Regions from separate parts of the Dyadobacter sp. BHUBP1 genome, predicted to be linked through region 1. Evidence: riboswitches for the same ligand, from Rfam matches in the RefSeq annotation. Region 1 holds a riboswitch; each other region holds the start of a gene.
The links. Region 1 has a riboswitch for cobalamin ahead of ACQ4MZ_RS23075 (ABC transporter substrate-binding protein). Riboswitches for the same ligand answer to the same signal wherever they lie in the genome.

Region 1 (7,216 bases):
GAACTTTGGTGCGGAACGCCGCTCAGTTGAAAGATTTTCTGATCGAAAAACATGGCTTGCTGATTCGTGACGCAGGTAACTTCCGCGGCCTCACCCGGCAGCATTTTCGGCTCGCTACCCAGCGGCCGGATGATAACGAGAAGATGATCAATGCATTGAAAGAATGGCAGGCGCTGTATTACTGATCTGCCCCTTGATCGCAGGTTACCTGCTCGATCTCCGGTTGGGCGACCCCGACAACTGGCCACACCCCGTACGAGTATTTGGTAACGCAATTGCGCTGGGTGAAAAATGGTTGAATCGTGGCCGCTTCCGATTTCTGAAAGGGGCTATATTGAGCATAACCCTTGTAGTGCTGGTGTTCTACTTTTTTTACAGGCTTAATGCATTGCTTCTGCACGCACCCGCAATGTATCTGGTAATCAATAGTATTTGTGTTTACTATGGTTTGGCCAACCATTCGCTTATCGCGGAGGGACGGGCGGTATTTTCAGCGCTGGAAAATGAAGGCTTGGAAGCAGGTAGGAAGCAACTTTCAAGAATTGTAGGCAGGGATACCTCAAACCTGAATGCGCAGCAAATACGCGTTGCAGTGCTGGAAACAATGTCCGAAAATCTCAGTGATGGCGTGGTAGCACCGCTTTTTTACTATGCTCTGGCAGGCGTTCCGGGTATGATGGCTTACAAGATGATCAATACGATGGATTCCATGCTGGGTTACCGCAGCGAGCGCTATGAATGGTTCGGGAAATCTGGGGCAAGGCTGGATGATGTGGCAAATTTTATGCCTGCCAGGCTGACGGCCTTGCTGATGGTTTTAGTGACAGGAAGCAGGCGTGGATTGCGATTTGTCTTCAAATTCGGGCACAGACATAAAAGCCCGAACGCCGGGTATCCCGAAGCAGCATTAGCTGGGATTTTGGATTGCCGCTTCGGCGGGGCGAATGTCTATCACGGGCAGGTAGTCGACAAGCCGTTTATCGGGGAGAATGACCGGGTAATTGAACCGCAGGAAATCGCAAGAGCGGCAAGTGTCAATCAGCGGACCTGTTTGGCGATGGTGCTGATAGTTATCCTGGTCAGTTGGGCAGTCGAGATGTCTTGCCCAGTTTGATTTCGGTTACAAATTCGGGCGATACACCCGCCAGACGTGCGATTACCTCTACTGTGAACGACGTTTCTCTTAATAGATTGGTTATTAGTTCTGTTGCTTTGTTGTTCTCCCCCTCTTTTTTTGCTCTATCCAACAGAAATTCTTCGATACCCATTGTCGTCGATCGATTAGTTAAGTGACTGATGATATGGTCAAATTTAGCGATTGCTTCAACCTTTTCAAAGCGGATATAGTAGCGAAGAAAATTCATTAACTTAGAGATTTTTCTCTTTGAAAATCCTTTGCCGAGAAGATTCCTGGCAAGTGTTAATTTAATAGCAAGTATTTCGTCCTCGGTAATATGTTTGCATTTCAATGCAATCAGAGCCGTCAACACCACTACAGCAAACGGATTGTCACTTTCCCGCAACATCTGCTCGTCTTGTTCCAGGATTTTGAATGCGTTAAACCTGTACAAAATACTCGTTCCCATAAATTCCCTGTAATATTCACAAGGCCTAAACGCCGCATTGTTCTCCGTGAAAATGGCGAATGCCGTGACAGGTTTGTCATACTTATCGAGTATCCGGGAGTAATAAGTAAACATTCGGCGATTGAAATGGGGATCATGGTAGCCCTGCACCTCGATGTGCACGAGTATCCATTCGTTGTCGCCGTTTTGGCAATACACTTTTACAAGTTTGTCTACAAAGCGGGTCTGGTACGAATTATCCTCCGGCGGGAATAATTGTTCCAGCTCTTTATCGAGGTATTCGAAATCTTTGGAGAAATCGAAATAGGAAGCTGCGTTCGGGTAGAAGAAGAGCAGGAAATCTTCGAAAATATCTTCCAGGATCGATTTCCAGAGAGTGTCGTCGCGTTGCATGAAGCGTGTGTGTAAATGAAACTCTGCAATGATAACCAATAAAATATTGCTAGTTTTGCGGTCATCCAGGTACACGCGTCATGCGTGATTAAAAGGGAATCCGGTGGGAATCCGGAACAGTCTCCGCTGCTGTAAGTTCACTAACGGTCCTGGCAATTGTGCCACTGGGATTACAATGAGTGAATGTGCGAATGAGTGAATAAGTGAATGTTTGTAATTAAAAAGCATTCAGTCATTCATTCATTGACTCATTCACTCACTAACCCGGGAAGGCGCCAACGACCTGAACGAGTCAGAAGACCTGCCTGCAAACATTGTTAATATGGCTTTCGGAAGAAAGGCCGGTGACTACATGATTATCAGAAAAATACTTGCAGCCCTGCTGCTGTGCCGCTTGTTGGCTAGTTGCAGCACTTCGTCATCGCTTTACGAAAAAGGCGATTCCCATTATTCAGGCCCCGACCTGTTTCCTGAAAAAGCCAAAGTGGCCCACGCCAAAGGCTTTAAAATTACTTATCATAAATATTACAAGGTAGTCAAGATCATGAGCCCGTTCGAAAAATCGACGGACACGCTCACGTATGTGCTGGTACAACGTGGAAAGCCGCGACCGATCGGGTACAAAGACAGCCAGCTCATCGAAATTCCCGTGCGAAGCATGGTGGCAATGTCGTCACTGCACATCGGGTTGATTGGCTTTTTGGATTGTGAGGATATTCTTACAGGTATGGGTAACCTCAAATATGTCTCTTCCGCCAAAGTACTTGATCGCATTAAATTGGGCAAGGTTGTCGAAGTAGGAAAGGATCAGGGGCTCAATGAGGAACTGCTGGTAAGCATGCATCCGGACCTCATTATGGCGACAGGGAACCCCGTTTCGAAGGTTAGCCGTTACGAATCACTGCATCAGGCGGGGATACCGGTAATGGTCAATTCGGAATGGGTGGAAACGACGCCGCTGGGTAGGGCGGAGTGGGTGAAACTCCTGGCAGCGTTGATCAATAAGGAAGGGGAAGTGAATAGGAAGTTCGCTAACGTCGAGCAAGAGTACGAACGACTGGCCCGTCTGACCCAAAATCTAAAAATGCGCCCGAGCCTGATTACCGGAATGAATTCCAAAGACGCGTGGAATGTTCCAAATGGTGATAGTTACGTAAACCGCTTCTTCCAGGACGCGGGCGCCTCGTATCATTGGTCCGGAACAAAGGCAACCGGAAGCTTGCCACTCAGTTTTGAAACCGTTTATCCCATTGCATTGCAGGCCGACTTCTGGCTGAATGTAAGTATCGGAAATGTACAGACGAAGAAGGACGTCCTCGCGCGAGATATCCGTTATGCGGATTTCAAGGCATTTAAAACCAATCACATTTACAGCTATAACAAACGCATGAATGCGCAGGGGGCCAACGATTACTGGGAGTCCGGCGCGGTAAACCCGCATTTGGTACTGGCCGATCTGATCCGTATTATCCACCCGGAGCTATTACCGAATCACGAGTTGATCTATTATAAATCAATTAATTAAATGAAAATATATACCAAAAAGGGCGATAAAGGCACCACCGGGCTATTTGGCGGGAGCAGGGTGAGCAAGGACGATGTGCGCATCGAATGCATCGGGACGCTCGATGAAGCGAATTCGACGATCGGGCTTTTACGGGTAAAGCTCGGTGCCGGGCATGAATGGCAGTCCAATTTGCATAAAATCCAAAAGGACCTGATGGATATGATGTCGCACCTGGCACGGCCATCGGATGCCAAAAAGGAGAATAAAAACCCGATGCCGGTGGATGGCGCCGCTTTTTGTGAGGAGTGGATCGACGCGCTGGAAGCTGCTATGACTTCGCCTTCGGACTATTTTCTGCTGCCGGGCGGGAATGAGGTATCGGCACTTTGCCACATCGCACGTACGCAAATGCGCCGGGGAGAGCGCCGGTTGGTGTCGCTGATCAAAACCGATGAGGTGCATGAAGCGATCCCGGCCTATATCAACCGCCTTTCGGACCTGTTTTTCACGCTCGCTCGTGCCGAGATGGACAAAGCAGGGGTGGCGGAAGAAAAATGGCAACTGTTTCTATACAAGCGTTTCAAAAACGCTGAACCGTCATGATCATCTATGTGACCGGCGGCGTCCGGAGTGGCAAAAGCAGGTTTGCGATGGATCTCGCTTTGCAAAAAAGTGCTAATCCGGTATATGTGGCTACATCCAGGATTTGGGACGAGGATTTTGGCCGACGGGTGAAACGGCATCAGGACGAGCGGGGGCCGGAATGGACAGCGCTGGAAAGCGAGCGGGATATTCACCTGTTGCCGCTGGCCGGAAGAGTAGCTGTGGTCGACTGTGTTACATTGTGGCTGACCAATCTGTTTGTCGCGTTTGAATACGATATTGAAAAAGCGCTGGCGGCATTCAAAGCAGAAGTCGATGCGCTATTGACTGTTGATGCCACTTTGATCATCATTTCCAACGAAATAGGCATGGGTGTCCATGCAGAAACCGAAGCAGGCCGGAAATTTACCGATTTGCAAGGCTGGGCCAATCAGTATGTGGCTGCTGCTGCACAAGAGGCGATTATGCTGGTGTCGGGACTTCCATTAATCTTAAAAACAATCCAATAACTATGCATACCGCTACGATTACCAGTCAGGAAATTCAAGCGAAAATTGATTTGAAAACCAAGCCGCAGGGCGCTTTGGGGATTCTTGAAAAACTGGCATTTCAGATTGCTTCGGTACAAGATACGTTGTCGCCGGAGCTGGTCAACCCGCATATCATTGTTTTTGCAGCCAGTCATGGGATAGCCTCGGAGGGTGTGAGTGCCTATCCGTCGGAGGTTACCCCGCAGATGGTGCTCAACTTCATCGGCGGTGGCGCGGCAATCAATGTTTTTACACGGCAGCATGGCATTAACCTGTTGTTGGTAGATGCAGGCGTGGATTATGATTTTGGTCAAAATGAAAGGCTGGTCGACGCAAAGGTCAACTTTGGTACTAAAAGCTTTGCGCAACAACCCGCGATGACTAACGCCGAATGCCGTCAATGTCTGGAAAAAGGAGCCGTGCTAGTCCGGAAAGTGCAGCAGACGGGCTGTAATGTGATTGGTTTTGGTGAAATGGGCATTGGAAACACCTCTTCGGCGTCGGCGATCATGAGCCGCTTGTTGAATATCCCCGTATCCGAATGCGTAGGGAGGGGGACGGGACTAGACGAGGAGCAGTTGGGCAGAAAGATAGCAGTACTCACCAAAGCGTTGGAACATCATCAGCATGTACGTAACGATGCTGAATCGGTATTGGCTACGTTCGGCGGGTTTGAGATCGCCATGATGTGCGGTGCGATGCTGGAAGCTGCGCGGTTGGGCATGCTTGTGCTGGTGGATGGCTTTATTGCATCTGTCAGTTATTTGTCTGCTTTTAAAATAGACCCGTCGGTTCAGCGATATGCGGTTTTTTGCCATCAATCCGATGAAAGAGGACACCGTCTGCTGCTTCAATCAATGGGTGCAGATGCATTGTTAAAACTGGATATGCGTCTCGGGGAAGGGACTGGCTGTGCGCTCGCTTATCCACTGCTGCAAAGTGCGGTTGCGTTTCTGAATGAAATGGCGAGTTTTGAAAGTGCAGGCGTAAGCCAGAAAACGGAGAGGTCTGCTTAAAATCGATAACCGATGTCCTACGTTCGTCATCAGCTGGATCTGTTTTTCACAGCACTGCAATTCTACACCCGGTTGCCTGCGCCGAAGTGGCTGGTTTACCGGCCTGAAAACCTGAGTCTGGCGACAGCTTATCTGCCGCTCGTTGGCTGGATTGTAGGCCTGACTGCCGGAATAGTCTGGGCCGTGGCGGATTACCTCACGAACCCATCGATAGCCGTTCTGTGCTCCATGGCCATTTCCATTCTCTTGACCGGCGCATTTCACGAAGATGGTTTTGCGGACGTGTGTGACGGTTTCGGAGGCGGATGGACGCGTGAAAAGATCCTGGAAATCATGAAAGACAGCCGCGTAGGTACCTATGCTTCCGTGGGCTTGATATTAATTCTTGCATTGAAGTTCGCACTGCTGCAATCGATTGTTGGCCAGGAAAGTGCCGTCATTGGCGTGCTGATTAGCGGGCACGCGTTGAGCAGGCTTATGCCGGTTTTTGTCATTTATATGCTCCCTTACTCGCGTGATACCGATAGCAAAGCAAAGCCTGTTGCTGAGAAACCGCCTTTTTCGGTGCTTATTTCGGCCGTTGCGTTTGGAATTTTGCCTTTGTTTGGGATGGTTGTGTATCTGCGCCAACCGCAACTTTTGGTAGCCATTCTGGTATTAGGGGTGATCACGATCCTGCTGGCGCGATATTTCAAAACATGGATCGGCGGCTATACCGGCGACTGCCTGGGCGCCATTCAACAGGTTTGTGAAGTTGCATTCTACTTTTACATCGTCGTGTTATGGAAGTTTATCTGATTCGCCACACGAAGCCAGTCTTCGAGCCTGGGCTGATTTACGGGCGGAAAGAACTTTTACTGCATGCCGATTTTGAATCCGAATTGGCTGCCGTACGCTCGCAGCTCGATACGGATTTTGAAGTAACCTATTCCAGTCCGGCATTCCGATGTACCGAGCTTGCCGGGGCGATTTCACCCGTATATGTGGTTGATAACCGCTTGCAGGAACTGGATTTCGGGGAATGGGAAGGCAAAACCTGGGACGCTGTCGATCAGCAGGCATTGCAAGCCTGGATGGACGACTATGTGAACGTATGCACACCCGGGGGCGAGAGTATGATGCAGATGTACGCCCGCGTGAGCGAGTTTTGGGCGGAATTAGGGCCATTTCAATACAAGAAAGTTGCCATTGTGACGCACGCAGGTGTGATCCGGCTGATTCTTTCGATCGTCAACGAGATAGCGCTGACCGATATTTTCGATATTAAAGTAGCCTACGGAGAAGTGATCCGGGTTCGTATTAGTCAATAGCAATTAGTAATTTGGTGTAATACAAATCAACCTCAAAACCACAGGGCCGTGAACCAGGAATACATCGACAGTGTCAGAAAGCAGTTTGAGTACTACAAAATGCTGGGTGAAAAGACCATTGCGCAGCTCAGCGACGAACAGCTTTTCTGGAAATACAATGAGGAAAGTAATAGCGTCGCCAGTATCGTGAAGCATTTGTGGGGCAATATGCTGTCTCGATGGACTGATTTCCTGACAACAGACGGCGAAAAGGAATCGCGTAACCGAGACG
Region 2 (7,216 bases), on a different contig from region 1:
TACACAATTCAATGCAACGCCGCCGGCCATACAAAGGTAATCGGCACCGGTCAGACGTTTGGCTTCTTTGGCCATTCTCACCACCGCTTCTTCGGTGATATTCTGGATCGCGAGGCCAAGGTTACAATGCACGGCCTCGAGCGCATCTTCCGGTCGGCGGGTTTTGAACCCGAACAATGCCTCCCATTTGTGCTCATTCACCATTTTCAGGCCGGTAGCATAATCGAAATAGTCTTGGTTGAGCCAAACCGAGCCGTCTTCTTTCAGATCGATAAGTTCTTTGAGGATAATGTCTTCGTAGCGCTTAATATCCGGCGACGACGGATCACCATAGGGCGCGAGGCCCATCAGCTTGTATTCTCCCGAGTTCACACGGAAGCCCAGGAAGTAAGTAAATGCGGAATAAAGCAACCCGAGTGAATGCGGGAAACGCAGTTCTTTGAGGATGCTGATATCTTTTCCTTCACCCAGGCAGATCGACGCTGTCGCCCATTCACCTACACCATCAATCGTCAGGATAGCCGATTTTTCGTAAGGCGAAGGGTAATATGCGCTGGCAGCGTGCGAGAGGTGGTGCTCGGGAAAGAGCATTTTCACCTTTTTCTTCTTTTTATCGTAGCCTAATTTTTCCAGCTCTTCATTGATGAGCCGTTTCAGGAACATCTTTTCCTTGATCCACACTGGCATCGCGGTCAAAAACGACCGCACGCCTTTGGGCGCAAATGCGTAGTAAGTTTCGAGGAGCCTTTCAAATTTGAGTAAGGGCTTGTCATAAAAAACGATTGCATCAAGCTCGTTAATGGACAAACCACCGTATTCAAGACAAAATGCTACTGCATTGGAGGGAAAACCGGGGTCGTGCTTCTTGCGTGTAAAACGCTCTTCCTGTGCTGCGGCAACAATTTCGCCATTATCTATAAGAGCCGCGGCCGAATCATGATAGAAAGCCGAGATACCTAAAATTTTCATTAACGCGTGATTAGAATAATGTGTACAGTCTGGTGCTAAACCGTTCAAAAGGCGTGCAAGATAAGCATTTTGGACAAGGCTGCAACTTGGCGCCGTCGGCTAATTACACGTATAATGTTATTAAACGGTTCGGAATCAAGCAAATAAACAGTCCGGATAACGAAATGATAACAGCTTACATTACCGGCGAGCATTTAAATGATTAATTATGAACCATTTCGAATGCGTGATTGGTCCGCGGCACAATTCGGTGCCGTATGATAAATTCTACAATTTCGTCCTCGAATCTCCGCCCGCCCGGATCGCCTAACGCGGTTATATTACAGAATTTTGGTAGGCTTATGATTCTCATCGAGCGCCACGAATGTGAAGATCCCGGTCACGGCCTTCTCCCGACTTACCTCGTACATCTTCTCCACAAAAATATCGACGCGAACCTTCATGCTGGTATTTCCAACAGTCTCGACGCGCCCTACCAGCTCGATAATGGTCCCTGCAGGAATGGGGTGCGTAAAATCAATACGGTCGGACGATACCGTTACGCATCGCAACCTTGAGAACCGTGTGGCAGCGATAAATGCAACCTCGTCCATCATCGACAGCGCCGTGCCGCCGAAAAGGGTATCGTAATGATTGGTGTTATTAGGGAAAACGGTTTTAAAAACACGGGTTTCCGAAGCGGAAATTCTATCTTCTAATGTCAAAATATAACGGTTTACTGGTGTCGTAACGGGAATGAAGTTCGGCGTATTTGTAGTCAGGGATGGTCAGGTGTTGTCATGAGTAGTCAAGTGTTGTCAAGAATGGTTAGGTGGTGTCATAAGTAGTCAAGGGTAGTCAAGTGCTGTCAGGGGCGATCACATCTCTCTATTTCTGACCATATCTGACTACACATGACAACAAATGACTATAAACGACCGCCGTCGCTATCCAGTAACCGCGACCGATTCACGCAGCAAGTTAGCCGCAGAAATCATGTTACGCAAAGCGGCTTCGGTTTCCGGCCATTTGCGGGTCTTCAATCCGCAGTCGGGGTTCACCCACAAATTCCGCGCCGGAATTACCTTCAATGCCTTTTCGAGCAAAAGGATCATCTCGTCCACCGTCGGTACGCGGGGCGAGTGGATGTCGTACACACCGGGACCAATCTCGTTCGGGTAATTGAATTGTGCGAACGCGTCGAGCAGCTCCATTTGCGAACGCGACGTCTCGATCGTGATCACGTCGGCATCCATGGCAGCAATGGAATCGATAATATCGTTAAACTCCGAGTAGCACATGTGCGTGTGGATCTGCGTCTGATCGGCTACTCCCGCGGCGCTCAGGCGGAATGCGTCCACAGCCCATTTCAGATAGCTTTGCCAGGCGCGTTTCCGTAATGGCAGGCCTTCGCGGATCGCCGGTTCGTCGATTTGAATCACTTTAATACCTGCCTTTTCCAAATCCACTACTTCGTCGCGTATGGCGAGCGCAATCTGGAATGTGGTATCCTTCCTCGGCTGGTCATCCCGCACGAACGACCATTGCAGGATCGTTACCGGGCCGGTAAGCATGCCTTTGACCAGCTTTTCGGAGTTAGCTTGTGCAAATGCAGACCATTTCACCGTCATAGGCTGTTCTCTTTCCACATCCCCATAAATGATCGGCGGCTTCACGCACCGGCTGCCGTAGCTCTGCACCCAACCATTTTGGGTAAATACAAAACCTGAAAGCTGCTCGCCGAAATACTCCACCATATCGTTCCGCTCGAATTCGCCGTGTACCAGCACATCGATCCCAAGCTCCTCCTGCCAGCGCAGCGAATCCACGATTTCCGCCCGAATGCGGGTTTCATACTCGTCTAGTGTCAATGCACCTTTTTTGAACTGCGCCCGGAGCTGCCGTACCTCATCCGTTTGCGGAAAGGAACCGATCGTTGTCGATGGGAACAATGGCAATTTCAGCTTTTCTAACTGAATACCCTGCCGGATGGCAAATGCATTCTGCCGGTCGAAATCCCGTTCACGCACTTCACTAACCCGCGCTTTCACTGCCGGTTTGTGGATCAATACGGAAGCACGGCGGCTTTCAATCGCCTTTTGATTGTCCAGAAATGCGCTATCATTCGCATAGTCTGCCGCTGCAAGCCTTGCCAATGTAGTCACCTCATTCAGTTTCTGTTTTGCAAACGCCAGCCAGTTTTTAATCTCCGCTGTCAGTACTGCCTCATTCTTCTCCAAATCCAGATCATAAGGACTATGCAGCAACGACGACGACGGTGCCACCAAAATCCGCTCGTCTCCCAGGACATTTACAGCTGTTTGAATCCATTCTAACGATTTTTGATAATCGTTTTTCCAGATATTCCGGCCGTCGACAACGCCCAGCGAGAGCTTTTTGGTGGAAGAGACAAATGCTTCGTCGGCAAGGATCTGTGGTAACGTCTCCGCACCGCGTGTCAGGTCTAAATGCAATGCATCCACCGGTAATGCAGTCGCAATTGCCAGATTATCGTCTAGCGGCCCGAAATAGGTTGTTACCAGAATGCGCAGCTTCGGAAGCGCCTCTCTGATCTGATTGTAAGCGCTTAGAAATGCGAGCTTTTCCTTTTCATTCAAATCCAATACTAATGCCGGCTCATCGAGCTGCACCCATTCGGCACCTCTTGCAGCAAGTTCTTTTAATATGGATATATAAACAGGTAAAAGGCTGTCCAGTAGGTCAATGCGATCGAAGCCACTTTCCTTTTCTTTACCCAAAAGCAAATAGGTAACCGGCCCCAGCAGTACCGGTTTGGTTTGAATGCCTTTTTGCAATGCATCTTCAAATTCCAGCAAAACCTTCTCCGAATACCGCTTGAATTTCTGGTCCTTCACAAACTCGGGAACGAGGTAGTGGTAGTTGGTATCAAACCATTTCGTCATCTCCATCGCATTGATATCCAGCCCGTTCTTCTGGTAACCGCGGGCCATTGCGAAATAGAGGTCGAGCTCTTTGTTCGATTTCCCGTCGACCAACTGGTGGTAACGCTCGGGAATGGCGCCTACCATCAGCGAGGTATCGAGAACATGGTCGTAAAGCGAAAAATCATTGGAAGGAATGAGGCTGATGCCTGCAATCTGCTGCGTTTCCCAGTTCTGGTGGCGGATCTTCCGGGCGGCTTTCTGCAATGCATCGCGATCGATCGTTCCAGCCCAGAATTGTTCGTTGGCTTTTTTGAGCTCGCGGAGGCTTCCCACGCGCGGGTAGCCAAGGTTGTGTGACAACATACTTTTTGTGTTTAAAGAGTTAATAAAACCCTGTGAAAACACCCTCCCATCCCGACAAAACGCCTGTTGCGGACGGTCGCCGGTACTTCATTCCATCGCGGCAACACGTAGCTACCCTGCGAAACGAACAGATACAGTTTCCCCAAAACAGCCGGGTAGCCTGTGATACTGCAATAAAATGTGGTAAATCAATGCTTGACTACTCCCCACCCGTGAGGGAAAAGCCATTGAGGATGACGGCAAGTCTCCTGGCTTGTATCATTTTTACCGCCCTTCTCGCGCGCCGGGGCGCTGCAATGGGACGCGAGGGTAAAAATTGGCCCTGAATGCTCAGAGCGGATACTTACAGTAGCACGACTGCCCGTGAATTGCACACGGTTCCTTTTTGTTTTGCTATGTTTTGGCTGAGGGATCCAAAAGCAAAAACCATCACCCCGATTGACGGGCGTTCACAAAGAACTGCGTCAAATTTAGGCGGAAGGCGCATTCGGCCGTAAATGGTCGGCCAATTTCAGTGAAGTGAGTAGAAATTAGCCTTTCGGCAGGATAAAATATCTTATTTGGAGTAAAATAAATGGCGATAAAAGTGATTTCGTATTAGCTAAAAAATCGTCCCGGCCGCATCCGCATCCAATATAAACTCCGCATTCAAATGATTCTGCAAAACCGTCGCCGGGAAATCCTTTGAAACGGGGAATGCGAGGGCGCGCCGGATTACCGGGGCTTTGGCTGCTCCCGAGGCAAGCAAAATGGCGGCGCGCGCTTCCAGAATGTGCCGGATACCAACGGTAATGCCCCGGGTAAGCATGGTGGGTTGTTTGAAATACTTCTGACCTACTTCCACTGTGACGGTATCGAGTTCGGAAATGTGGGCGTAGGTATCCCAGGAGGTACCTGGCTCGTTGAGGGCGAGGTGGCCGTTCATGCCTACGCCCAATATAATAAGGTCGAGACCACCCAGGCTTTCCACGACTTTGTTGATGCGGTCGCATTCCGCTTGCGGATCAAAGGCCTTGCCGTCGAAGAAGACAATTTGATCCGGCCGGAGGCCGACGGGTTTCAGAAAATCGCGGTCGAGGAGGTCACGACAACTGCCGTCGTCGCCGGCACCAAGGCCTATCCATTCGTCGAGGCCGATGAAAGTGCATTGGGAGAAATCGACACGGCCGTTCTGGTTGGCCGCTACCAACGCATCGAACATTCCCTTGGGGCTACTGCCGGACGGGAAGCAAATAACCGATGTGGGTTTGTGGTTCATCAGGTCGATTACTCGCTCAGCTGCGGCGGAACTCATGAGCGTATAGTCGGGATAAATGCTGATCTTGGGTATCATGAAAAGTGGGGTTTAGGTTCTCGGCGCGTCAATCTAAACATTCTTTTTTCAGACGTGAACATTTATCCATAAAAAACTCCAGAAACTGCAAGTCCGGGCCTAACTTTACCGCACATTGTTCAATTACATTATCATTCTACTTCAAAAATGGAATACCGTATAGAAAAAGACACGATGGGCGAAGTGCAGGTGCCTGCACACGTATACTGGGGCGCCCAGACGCAACGCTCGATCCAGAACTTTCCTATCGCACAGGATATCAATAAAATGCCGAAGGAGATTATCAAGGCCTTCGCATACCTGAAAAAAGCTGCCGCTATCACCAACTTCGAAGCCGGCATACTTCCTCAGGAAAAAAGCGAGCTCATCGGCAAAGTTTGCGACGAGATCCTTACCGGCCAGCTCGACGACCAGTTTCCGCTGGTGGTGTGGCAAACCGGTTCCGGAACGCAGTCGAATATGAACTGTAACGAGGTGATCGCCTACCGCGGGCACGTACTGCAAGGCGGTGATTTGGCTGACAAAACGAAGTTTTTGCACCCGAATGACGATGTGAACAAGTCTCAGTCGTCAAACGACACCTACCCTACCGCAATGCACATTGCGGCCTACAAAATCCTGGTGGACGTTACGATCCCGGGCATTACCAAGCTGCGTGACACGCTGAAAGCGAAATCCGAAGCATTTAAGAATGTAGTTAAAATCGGTCGTACGCACTTTATGGACGCTACACCGCTGACTCTGGGCCAGGAATTTTCGGGCTACGTTTCGCAGCTTGACCATGGTTTGAGAGCCATTAACAACACATTGGCACACCTTTCTGAACTCGCATTGGGTGGTACCGCGGTGGGAACGGGTATTAATACGCCTCCAGGATACTCCGAAAATGTAGCACGGCACATCGCAGCATTGACAGGCCTGCCATTCGTTACTGCTGAAAACAAATTTGAGGCATTAGCGGCACACGACGCGATCGTAGAGGCGCATGGCGCATTGAAGACCGTTGCTGTAAGCCTGATGAAGATCGGGAATGATATTCGGATGTTGTCGTCGGGCCCGCGTTCGGGTATCGGCGAGATCCACATTCCGGATAACGAGCCTGGAAGCTCCATCATGCCGGGAAAAGTAAACCCAACCCAATGCGAAGCCATGACCATGGTAGCGGCACAGGTAATGGGTAACGACGTGGCGATCGGCATCGGTGGTTCCAATGGGCATTTCGAACTGAACGTTTTCAAACCATTGATGGCTTACAACTTCCTGCATTCTGCCCGTTTGATTGGCGATGTGTGTGTTTCGTTCAACGATAACTGCGCGGTGGGTATCGAGCCTTTGCATGAGAATATCAAGAAGCACGTGAACAACTCGCTGATGCTGGTAACTGCTTTGAATACTAAAATCGGGTATTACAAGGCTGCCGAAATCGCACAAACCGCTCATAAAAACGGCTCTACGCTGAAAGAAACGGCTGTGGCATTGGGTTACCTCACGCCGGAAGAGTTCGACGCATGGGTAAAACCGGAAGACATGGTGGGCGAGATCAGGTAATTGGACCGAACCCAAAAGTAATGTCTGCGAATGCCCTGCCGAAACGTGGGGCATTTGCATTTAGATCTTTCAAAATCATGAATATCAAAGAAGAATTGCTGGCCGACCCTTACCAGTC
Region 3 (7,216 bases), on a different contig from region 1:
GCATTCACACATCTGCGGCTTCAGTGGCAGTCCTGCCGGAAGCGGAAGAGGTGGATGTGCAGATCAATATGAATGATGTCCGTATCGATACTTTCCAATCGTCAGGTGCGGGTGGACAATCGGTAAACACGACTTATTCCGCGGTACGTCTTACCCACATTCCGTCCGGACTGGTGGTAAGCTGCCAGGACGAACGCTCGCAGCTCAAAAACAAGGAACGCGCATTAAGCGTGCTCCGCTCGCGCCTGTACGAGATCGAGTTGAAGAAACACAATGACGCGATCAGTTCGCAGCGGAAATCCATGGTGGGCAGCGGCGACCGCTCCGATAAAATCCGCACCTACAACTACCCCCAAAGCCGCATTACCGACCACCGCATTGGTTACACGGTTTATAATCTCCCTGCTGTAATGGAAGGAGATATCGCCGAGCTGATCGAAAAACTGCGTATCGCTGAGAATGCCGAAAGAATGCAGGAAGGAGAAGCCGTTTAGGAATGTTGTCCTTTAACTTAATGAAGCGAAGTTTCAGGTCTTTCGATAGGTTACCTTAGTTCGATCTCATCCATACTATAAGTCAAACCATCCTCGGAGAAAGTCAGATTGACCACTTCGAGGATGGTTTGTTTTAATTCTTCCATACTATCGCCCTGCGTGCCAATAAATTTGTCGGCAATATCAGCAATGGCGCTAAAACCTTGCTCTTCCCTTATAACGTCCAGAACTATTTTGGGCTTTTTCATCTCTTTATAAGGAAGCTGAGTGAGTTAACTTACGCCTATTTCGCAGGATACAAAGTGCCGTAAGTCTTCGCTTTATAGCTTTCGAAGTCCTGCTTTTTATGGTAATCCTCTCCGAAAAAGGTAATGATCTGATGGAATTCTTTCGCTTTCAGGTAACCGGCTAGTGGCTGGATCATGTTAAATTGATCGTCCAGAAAAACCGTTGTGGGATAGCTCGGCTGATTATTCGTTAATGCCAATGCGATTTCATGGATGCCGCGACCGCCCTGTTCAAGGTATTTGAACTGCTTGTCGCCCAATTTGATCGTTCCCTTTTGCTCTGCATCGAGCTTTACGGCGTAATATTTCTTGTTGATATATTCGGTAACGGCTTTGTCTTTGAACGTTTCGCGATCCATCACTTTGCACCATCCGCACCAGTCGGTGTAGACGTCGATCAGGATCTTGCGGGGCTCCTTCTGAATTTTGGCATATGCCTCTTCGATGGTCAGCCACTGAATACCTTCGGCGGCTGCACGCCTTTTACCCGTATCGGCTTTGAAACCGGCAAGGAATACCAGCATTACGGGAAATATTATCAGTATTGACAGGAGTCGTTTCATAGTAATTTTTTAGATTTCTTGCTCTTAGACAAATCTCTTTCACAAATCATGGCACGGACTGCGCGTCAGGTGCCAAAGCATAATAACATGGAAGCCAGCAAAGTCATCCCAATTTTACGCATTTTTGACGAAACCAAAGCACGGGAATTTTACATCGGCTGGCTCGGCTTCCAGGTCGACTGGGAACACCGGTTTTCCGACGATGCACCGCTCTACATGCAAGTTTCGCGCGGAGACCTGACGCTCCACCTCTCCGAACACCATGGCGATTGCACACCGGGCGCCAAAGTCTTCATCGAATGCACTGGCGTGCGTGATTTCCACAAGGAACTCAATGAAAAGCAATACAAATACAATCGCCCGGGACTCGAACAGGAGCCATGGAATGCCATTTCGGTAACGGTAGTCGATCCCTTCATGAACCGGCTTGCATTCAATGAGCGGCTTTAAGCATTCTTAGTTTTTGCCAGAGACACCAGAATGCCTCCTGTAATGATTAGCAACATGCCCGTCAGCATAGAAAGCGTCGGAATCGCCTCTCCCATCAGAAAGCCGATCAGCACCGAAAAAAGAATATTGGAATAACCCACCACAGCGACGCGCCCGGCTTTATCGTAAGTAAATGATTGCGTAAGCATTTTTTGTCCCAAAAGCGCCGTAAACCCTAATGCGAGAAAACCCAGCCATTGCCAGGTATTCTCCGGCCATCTGAATGTACCTATCAGAAAATCCAAATGCTCCATAGGATAATACGTACCGACCAGCATCGACAAAATAGGCATTACAATCCCGCTGAGCATAAATGAAAGGATGATCGCGCGCGTGTCGTACACGACACCAAGCTGGCGGATGGACAAGTAAGAAATGGCCGTCAACAGTGCATTGCCCAAACCTAATGCATTATCCCGCAGCGACGACGAAAGATCGGGCCGGAACACGAACAGAATACCGGTAAAACCAACGAATATAGCCATCCATTCCTTGCCATTCAGTGTTTCTCCGATGAGCAGCCAGGAGAAAAGCGCCAGAAAAATTGGGTAAGTATATTGGTAGGTAGAAGCCCGGCCGAGTCCAAGCGTCTGGATTGCATAAAATAGCATGTACAGCGACAATGTTCCTACTACACCTCTGAAAATAAGCAGTCCCAACTTTCCGCCCTCCTGCCTCAGCGGCCGTTGCCAGATGCTGCTAATGATAAAAACCACCCCAACAATGTTCCTGAAAAAAACCAGCTGTACAATATGGAACTCCCTTCCCAGCCATTTCGAGATCGCCGACGTAAGCGAGAAAAAAAATGCGGCGCCGAGCATAAGGTAAATGCCTTTCAGGGAGGATGCGGTCGGGAAATTTTCAGTAGAAGCGGCCAAAAGCAATCAGAATTTGCTGCAAAGATAGCGGTTATCGTACACAACGGAAAGTCGGGGGAAATACCTACCTTTGCACCCGCTTGGTGCCATAAGCTGCTTCTAGTCAGCGATTAGGCTTAATAGGGAATTCCGTTAGCACCGGAAGCTGTCCCCGCAACTGTAAGTCTGCCAACACGTGCCCGATTCTTCGTGCCACTGTCCTGCGACGGGAAGGCTCCGGGTGCGAAAGACGAGCCAGGAGACCTGCCAGAGCATTTTGATCGGACCGTTTTCGGAGGAAAAACAGAAGATCGCCGCCAATCATTGCGATTTAGAGTGTTTACCAACTTAAGACTTGTGGGATGCTGGATGTTATGGGCAAGTTTTGCGCTGACACTGCCGGTTTATGCACAAAAAGACTCCATTGCTCTCGACCCCGTCATCGTGAAGGGATTTGTCCCTCAAAAATTTATGAGCGGCCTGAAAATCCAGCGCATCGACTCCGCTTCGCTCGCGCAGGTACGCTATCAGAATATCGGTGACGTGTTATCCGCTTATACCCCGATTGCATTTAAAAATTACGGGCCGGGCCAGCTCAATACCGCCTCGTTCCGGGGCACCTCCGCCAACCATACTGCTGTCCTATGGAACGGGCTCAACATCAATGCGCCTACCCTCGGACAAACGGACTTCTCCACCATTCCCGTGGCGGGTTTCGACCAGCTTTCGGTTCAGTACGGCTCCGCGGCGAGTGTTGTGGGCTCCGATGCCGTGGGCGGAAGTATTTTGCTTGACAGCCGCGCATCGGCAACGCCGTTTCATGTGTCTGATGGCGGACAATATGATAGCTTCAATAACCATCAGAGCCGAACAGATATCCGCTATCTAGTGCCACTAAACAACCAATGGGCTTTCTCAGGGAAAACGGCACTTTACTATGGCAGGATGAACAACGATTACCCCAAACCAACCCGGAACACTTACGCACTCTTGCCTACCGAAACTTTTCAAAAAGGCATTGTACAGGACCTGTTCCTCCACGGACAAAACGACCAGGAAATTTCCGCACACATCTGGCTCACCGACAATAAACTGACGCTGACGCCCGACGATATCCAAGGTCGTGAAATGACCCAAACTACGGCCTATCGTACGATGTTCCGCTATCAGGTCCGGACGCTCACGCTACGCACCGCCTGGGTACGCGACATCATAGATTATGCCAAAGGTGACCTCTCCCACCCCGACCATTCAATAACGGATAAGTTCGCTTCGAGAATAGAAAAGGATTTTCTGCTAAATCTTGGCAACAATATCAATCCTATTCACCTTAAAACCGGGGGAGAATGGACGCATTATCGTTCACGCGTACCGGGATACGCGCTCTCGCCAGCGAGCGAGAACCGCACGGACTTCTTCCTGCTCACCCGCTGGCAACCGACAGCGCGGATTACTACTTCCATTAACCTTAGGCAGGGCCTCGTTACGGGTTTCAATCCACCGTTCACACCGTCGGTTGGTGTGGAATATAGTTTCATTCAAAAAGCGCTTTACAACCTTACCTTGAAAGGCTCCTATGGCCGCAGCTACCGGGTGCCCACTTTGAACGAACGCTACTGGAAGGACCTCGGTAACCCGGATGTCCACCCCGAAACGGGTTGGAATAAGGAAATCGGCCTTGAACAGATATTTAAAGCGGCTTTCGGCGGCACGCTAAGAACCACCGCAACTTTTTACCATAACCGAATTAAAGACTGGACTTACTGGAATCCATCGAGAAGCTACCGGGTCGAAAATCTGCAACAGGTACTGGCCCGGGGAATTGAATTGCAACTGGGCTATCAGCGACAAACCGGTTTCTGGCGAACAGGACTGGACGTGGGTTATGCATTCAACAAAAGCAGCCAGGAGAAGGCCTACGACAATTACTCGCAGGATATTGTAGGCAAACAATTGGTATTTGTACCTGAACATACGGTTAATGCAAATGCATTCGTGCAGTTCAAGTCCACGAAGCTTACGGGACAGTTACAGGCGGCCAGCAAGCGCTATACAACCTTCGACAATTCACAGTTTCTGGACGGTTATGGCCTGGTAAACCTGCTGGCCGAAACGAGCTTTACCTTTTACAAATTCAAGCTCATTTTACAGGGGCAAGTCCGCAACCTCACCGACACGTTTTATTTAAATGTCAGAAATAATGCGATGCCGGGAAGAAGTTTTGCATTAAGTTTAACCTTTAGTTACGATTCTCAATAAATCAATGAAAATGAAAAGACAGTTAGCCAGTTCATTAGCAGTAGCTTTTTCAACCCTCGCGGTATGGTCCTGTAATCAAAGCGACCCGGCTCCGAAGGGAGACTATGTGAGCGGTGTTTTTGTAATGAATGAGGGTAATTTCTCCCAGAATAACGGTGCTATTTCCTACTTCGCGCGGGAAAACAACACGGCAACCGCCGATATTTTCGCAGTGGCAAACGGAACGGCATTGAAGGGCGGCGTGCAGGATTATACTGCTTCCGAAGAGCAAGGTATTATTCTTGTCGATAATATGTCTGCCGGCCAGGATAAAGTCCAGTTCGTACAACGGTACACTTTCAAGGATGAAGGTACCATTGGTGCACCGGATATAGAGAATCCTCGCGAAGTGGTTATCGCAGGCCGAAAAGCTTATGTTTCGTGCTGGGGAACGGACGTCAGCAAATATTCGACCGGCTATATTGCGGTTATTGACCTGACCACCAAAAAGGTTACCAAAAAAATCAACATAGCCGATGGCCCTGAAAACCTGGCCTATGCTAGTGGGAAGCTTTACATAGGCACTACGCAATGGGCTGCCGGAAACAAGCTGGCGATCATCAATACAAACACCGATGAAGCATCGTCGCCCATTGCGACATCAGGTGCTGCCAATCCGGTTGGTGTTGATGCGAACGGAAAACTATGGGTGAATGCCGGCAATAAAATGTTGCGCATTAATACAGAAACCAACGCTACCGAAGCAACGCTGACGATTGCGACGGACGGGACCAAAACACCCGGCAATTTTACATTCAGCAATGATTTGAAATCCATTTTCTTTGTGCTTTCGTGGTATGACAGCGCTGGTAAACAGCAAGGAGGCACTTACAAATTCTCCATTACCGATACGCAGATAGCCATGGTTACCCCATTGATTCCGCGCCCGTTCTATGGCCTTGCAGTTGATCCGTCACAAGGACTGCTTTACGCAGGCGTGAGCCCGTCCTATACGCAGGCAGGCTACGCGGTTCGTTATCGCGCCGATGGAAGCTTGGTCGACTCTGTCAAAGTAGGCATCGCACCAGCAGGATTCTTCTTCCAATAACATGTAAATTGAAAAAGTCTCCCGCTTGGGAGACTTTTTCAATTTCGGAACCATGCCACTTCACTTAAAAAATCCTTGCGGATCGGGCATCTTGGCTTTCAAAAGTTCAACAAAATCGAGGTTCAGCTGGTTAAAATCCAGCGTCCGGCCCTTATGCAAATGCTCCCACGACTTGTCAAGTTCATTGAGATTATAATGCAACAGCGCCAGGTTATACTGACCGAGCGCATAGGTAGAATCAAGGGAAACCGCATGTTTCAATAATTCGCCTGCCTCGTCCAACTCCTCTTTCCGGCTGGTGATCGCGTACAGTTTGAGTTCAACCGTCGATAAATCCACCAGCAGCGGTACATTGTCTCCTTGCAGGCTCACGCCCTTGCTCAGCATTCTTTTTGCATCCACCCAGTTTTCGCGCTGGTACGATACAACCCCAAGCCCCCAGTAAGCTTCCACATTCTTGTCGTTCAGCAGTTGGGCAAGATTGAAGCGGTAGCAGGCTGTGTCCAGAGAACCCTCCTGCAAATACTCCCAGGCACGGGTCGCGAAGAAACTGCTGGCCTCTGCGCGGCTGGAAAATGATTTGTCACATTCGCTCAGGAATTTGATCTCTTCATCAATCTGCTCCGATGTCTTACTCACTTCTCCGAAGAGCGGGAGAATACGCCTTTCCTTTAAATCAAGGGGCTTTTTGGGGGCTACGTTTGTATCTGTGCTTGGACCCGCGCTTGCCAGATGCGTGTTTTGAGCAAAGCCCAGCACAGGAATCAAAAAGGCAAGCCAAATTACAACAGACTCTTTCATAATTGACTTTAATAGAAGAACAGGTTTCTATTGTCCAAGTTAAACGGTTTTATTGGAATTGTATTGCATTACCGGCGTTTACTTCTTCCGCCCGCAGCCCTACGTCCCCTACTGGTATTCCCCGAACCCTTCCTCGCCTGCGGATAACTGTGTTTTTTCTCGTGGAACGCTCCTTTGAATGTTGGATCTTCCTTACGTCGCTGGTTATCGATCTCCCGCAGCATATCCTGCCGCTCCTGGAAGGGCGTTTCGGCAATGTAAACTTCGTCCGGAAACTCCGCCCTCGGAATTTCCATCCGGATCATCGCCTCAATTTTGCGGATATGGTACTCATCGGCAATGGTCATGAAAGTAATTGCATTGCCCACTGTATTGGCCC

Region 2: another riboswitch for cobalamin. It lies ahead of metE (5-methyltetrahydropteroyltriglutamate--homocysteine S-methyltransferase); the one in region 1 lies ahead of ACQ4MZ_RS23075 (ABC transporter substrate-binding protein).
Region 3: another riboswitch for cobalamin. It lies ahead of ACQ4MZ_RS07315 (TonB-dependent receptor plug domain-containing protein); the one in region 1 lies ahead of ACQ4MZ_RS23075 (ABC transporter substrate-binding protein).

What each region holds. Positions count from the first base shown of each region.
Region 1 covers NZ_JBOBIH010000006.1:213,663-220,878, reverse strand. Annotated here, with positions in the region: gene ACQ4MZ_RS23090 (pyridoxal phosphate-dependent aminotransferase) at 1-185, shown strand, start outside; gene cbiB (adenosylcobinamide-phosphate synthase CbiB) at 164-1,114, shown strand; gene ACQ4MZ_RS23080 (hypothetical protein) at 1,080-1,979, opposite strand; cobalamin riboswitch at 2,030-2,302, shown strand; gene ACQ4MZ_RS23075 (ABC transporter substrate-binding protein) at 2,302-3,504, shown strand; gene ACQ4MZ_RS23070 (cob(I)yrinic acid a,c-diamide adenosyltransferase) at 3,505-4,089, shown strand; gene ACQ4MZ_RS23065 (bifunctional adenosylcobinamide kinase/adenosylcobinamide-phosphate guanylyltransferase) at 4,086-4,598, shown strand; gene cobT (nicotinate-nucleotide--dimethylbenzimidazole phosphoribosyltransferase) at 4,601-5,635, shown strand; gene ACQ4MZ_RS23055 (adenosylcobinamide-GDP ribazoletransferase) at 5,648-6,433, shown strand; gene cobC (alpha-ribazole phosphatase) at 6,418-6,945, shown strand; gene ACQ4MZ_RS23045 (DUF1572 domain-containing protein) at 6,994-7,216, shown strand, end outside.
Region 2 covers NZ_JBOBIH010000001.1:569,531-576,746, reverse strand. Annotated here, with positions in the region: gene ACQ4MZ_RS02485 (carbamoyltransferase family protein) at 1-969, opposite strand, end outside; gene ACQ4MZ_RS02480 (acyl-CoA thioesterase) at 1,290-1,673, opposite strand; gene metE (5-methyltetrahydropteroyltriglutamate--homocysteine S-methyltransferase) at 1,896-4,217, opposite strand; cobalamin riboswitch at 4,439-4,663, opposite strand; gene ACQ4MZ_RS02470 (6-phosphogluconolactonase) at 4,819-5,550, opposite strand; gene fumC (class II fumarate hydratase) at 5,698-7,098, shown strand; gene ACQ4MZ_RS02460 (hypothetical protein) at 7,176-7,216, shown strand, end outside.
Region 3 covers NZ_JBOBIH010000002.1:130,170-137,385, reverse strand. Annotated here, with positions in the region: gene prfA (peptide chain release factor 1) at 1-494, shown strand, start outside; gene ACQ4MZ_RS07335 (hypothetical protein) at 545-742, opposite strand; gene ACQ4MZ_RS07330 (thioredoxin family protein) at 778-1,344, opposite strand; gene ACQ4MZ_RS07325 (glyoxalase superfamily protein) at 1,393-1,794, shown strand; gene ACQ4MZ_RS07320 (DMT family transporter) at 1,791-2,711, opposite strand; cobalamin riboswitch at 2,776-2,976, shown strand; gene ACQ4MZ_RS07315 (TonB-dependent receptor plug domain-containing protein) at 3,027-4,949, shown strand; gene ACQ4MZ_RS07310 (DUF5074 domain-containing protein) at 4,960-6,036, shown strand; gene ACQ4MZ_RS07305 (tetratricopeptide repeat protein) at 6,097-6,837, opposite strand; gene ACQ4MZ_RS07300 (DEAD/DEAH box helicase) at 6,906-7,216, opposite strand, start outside.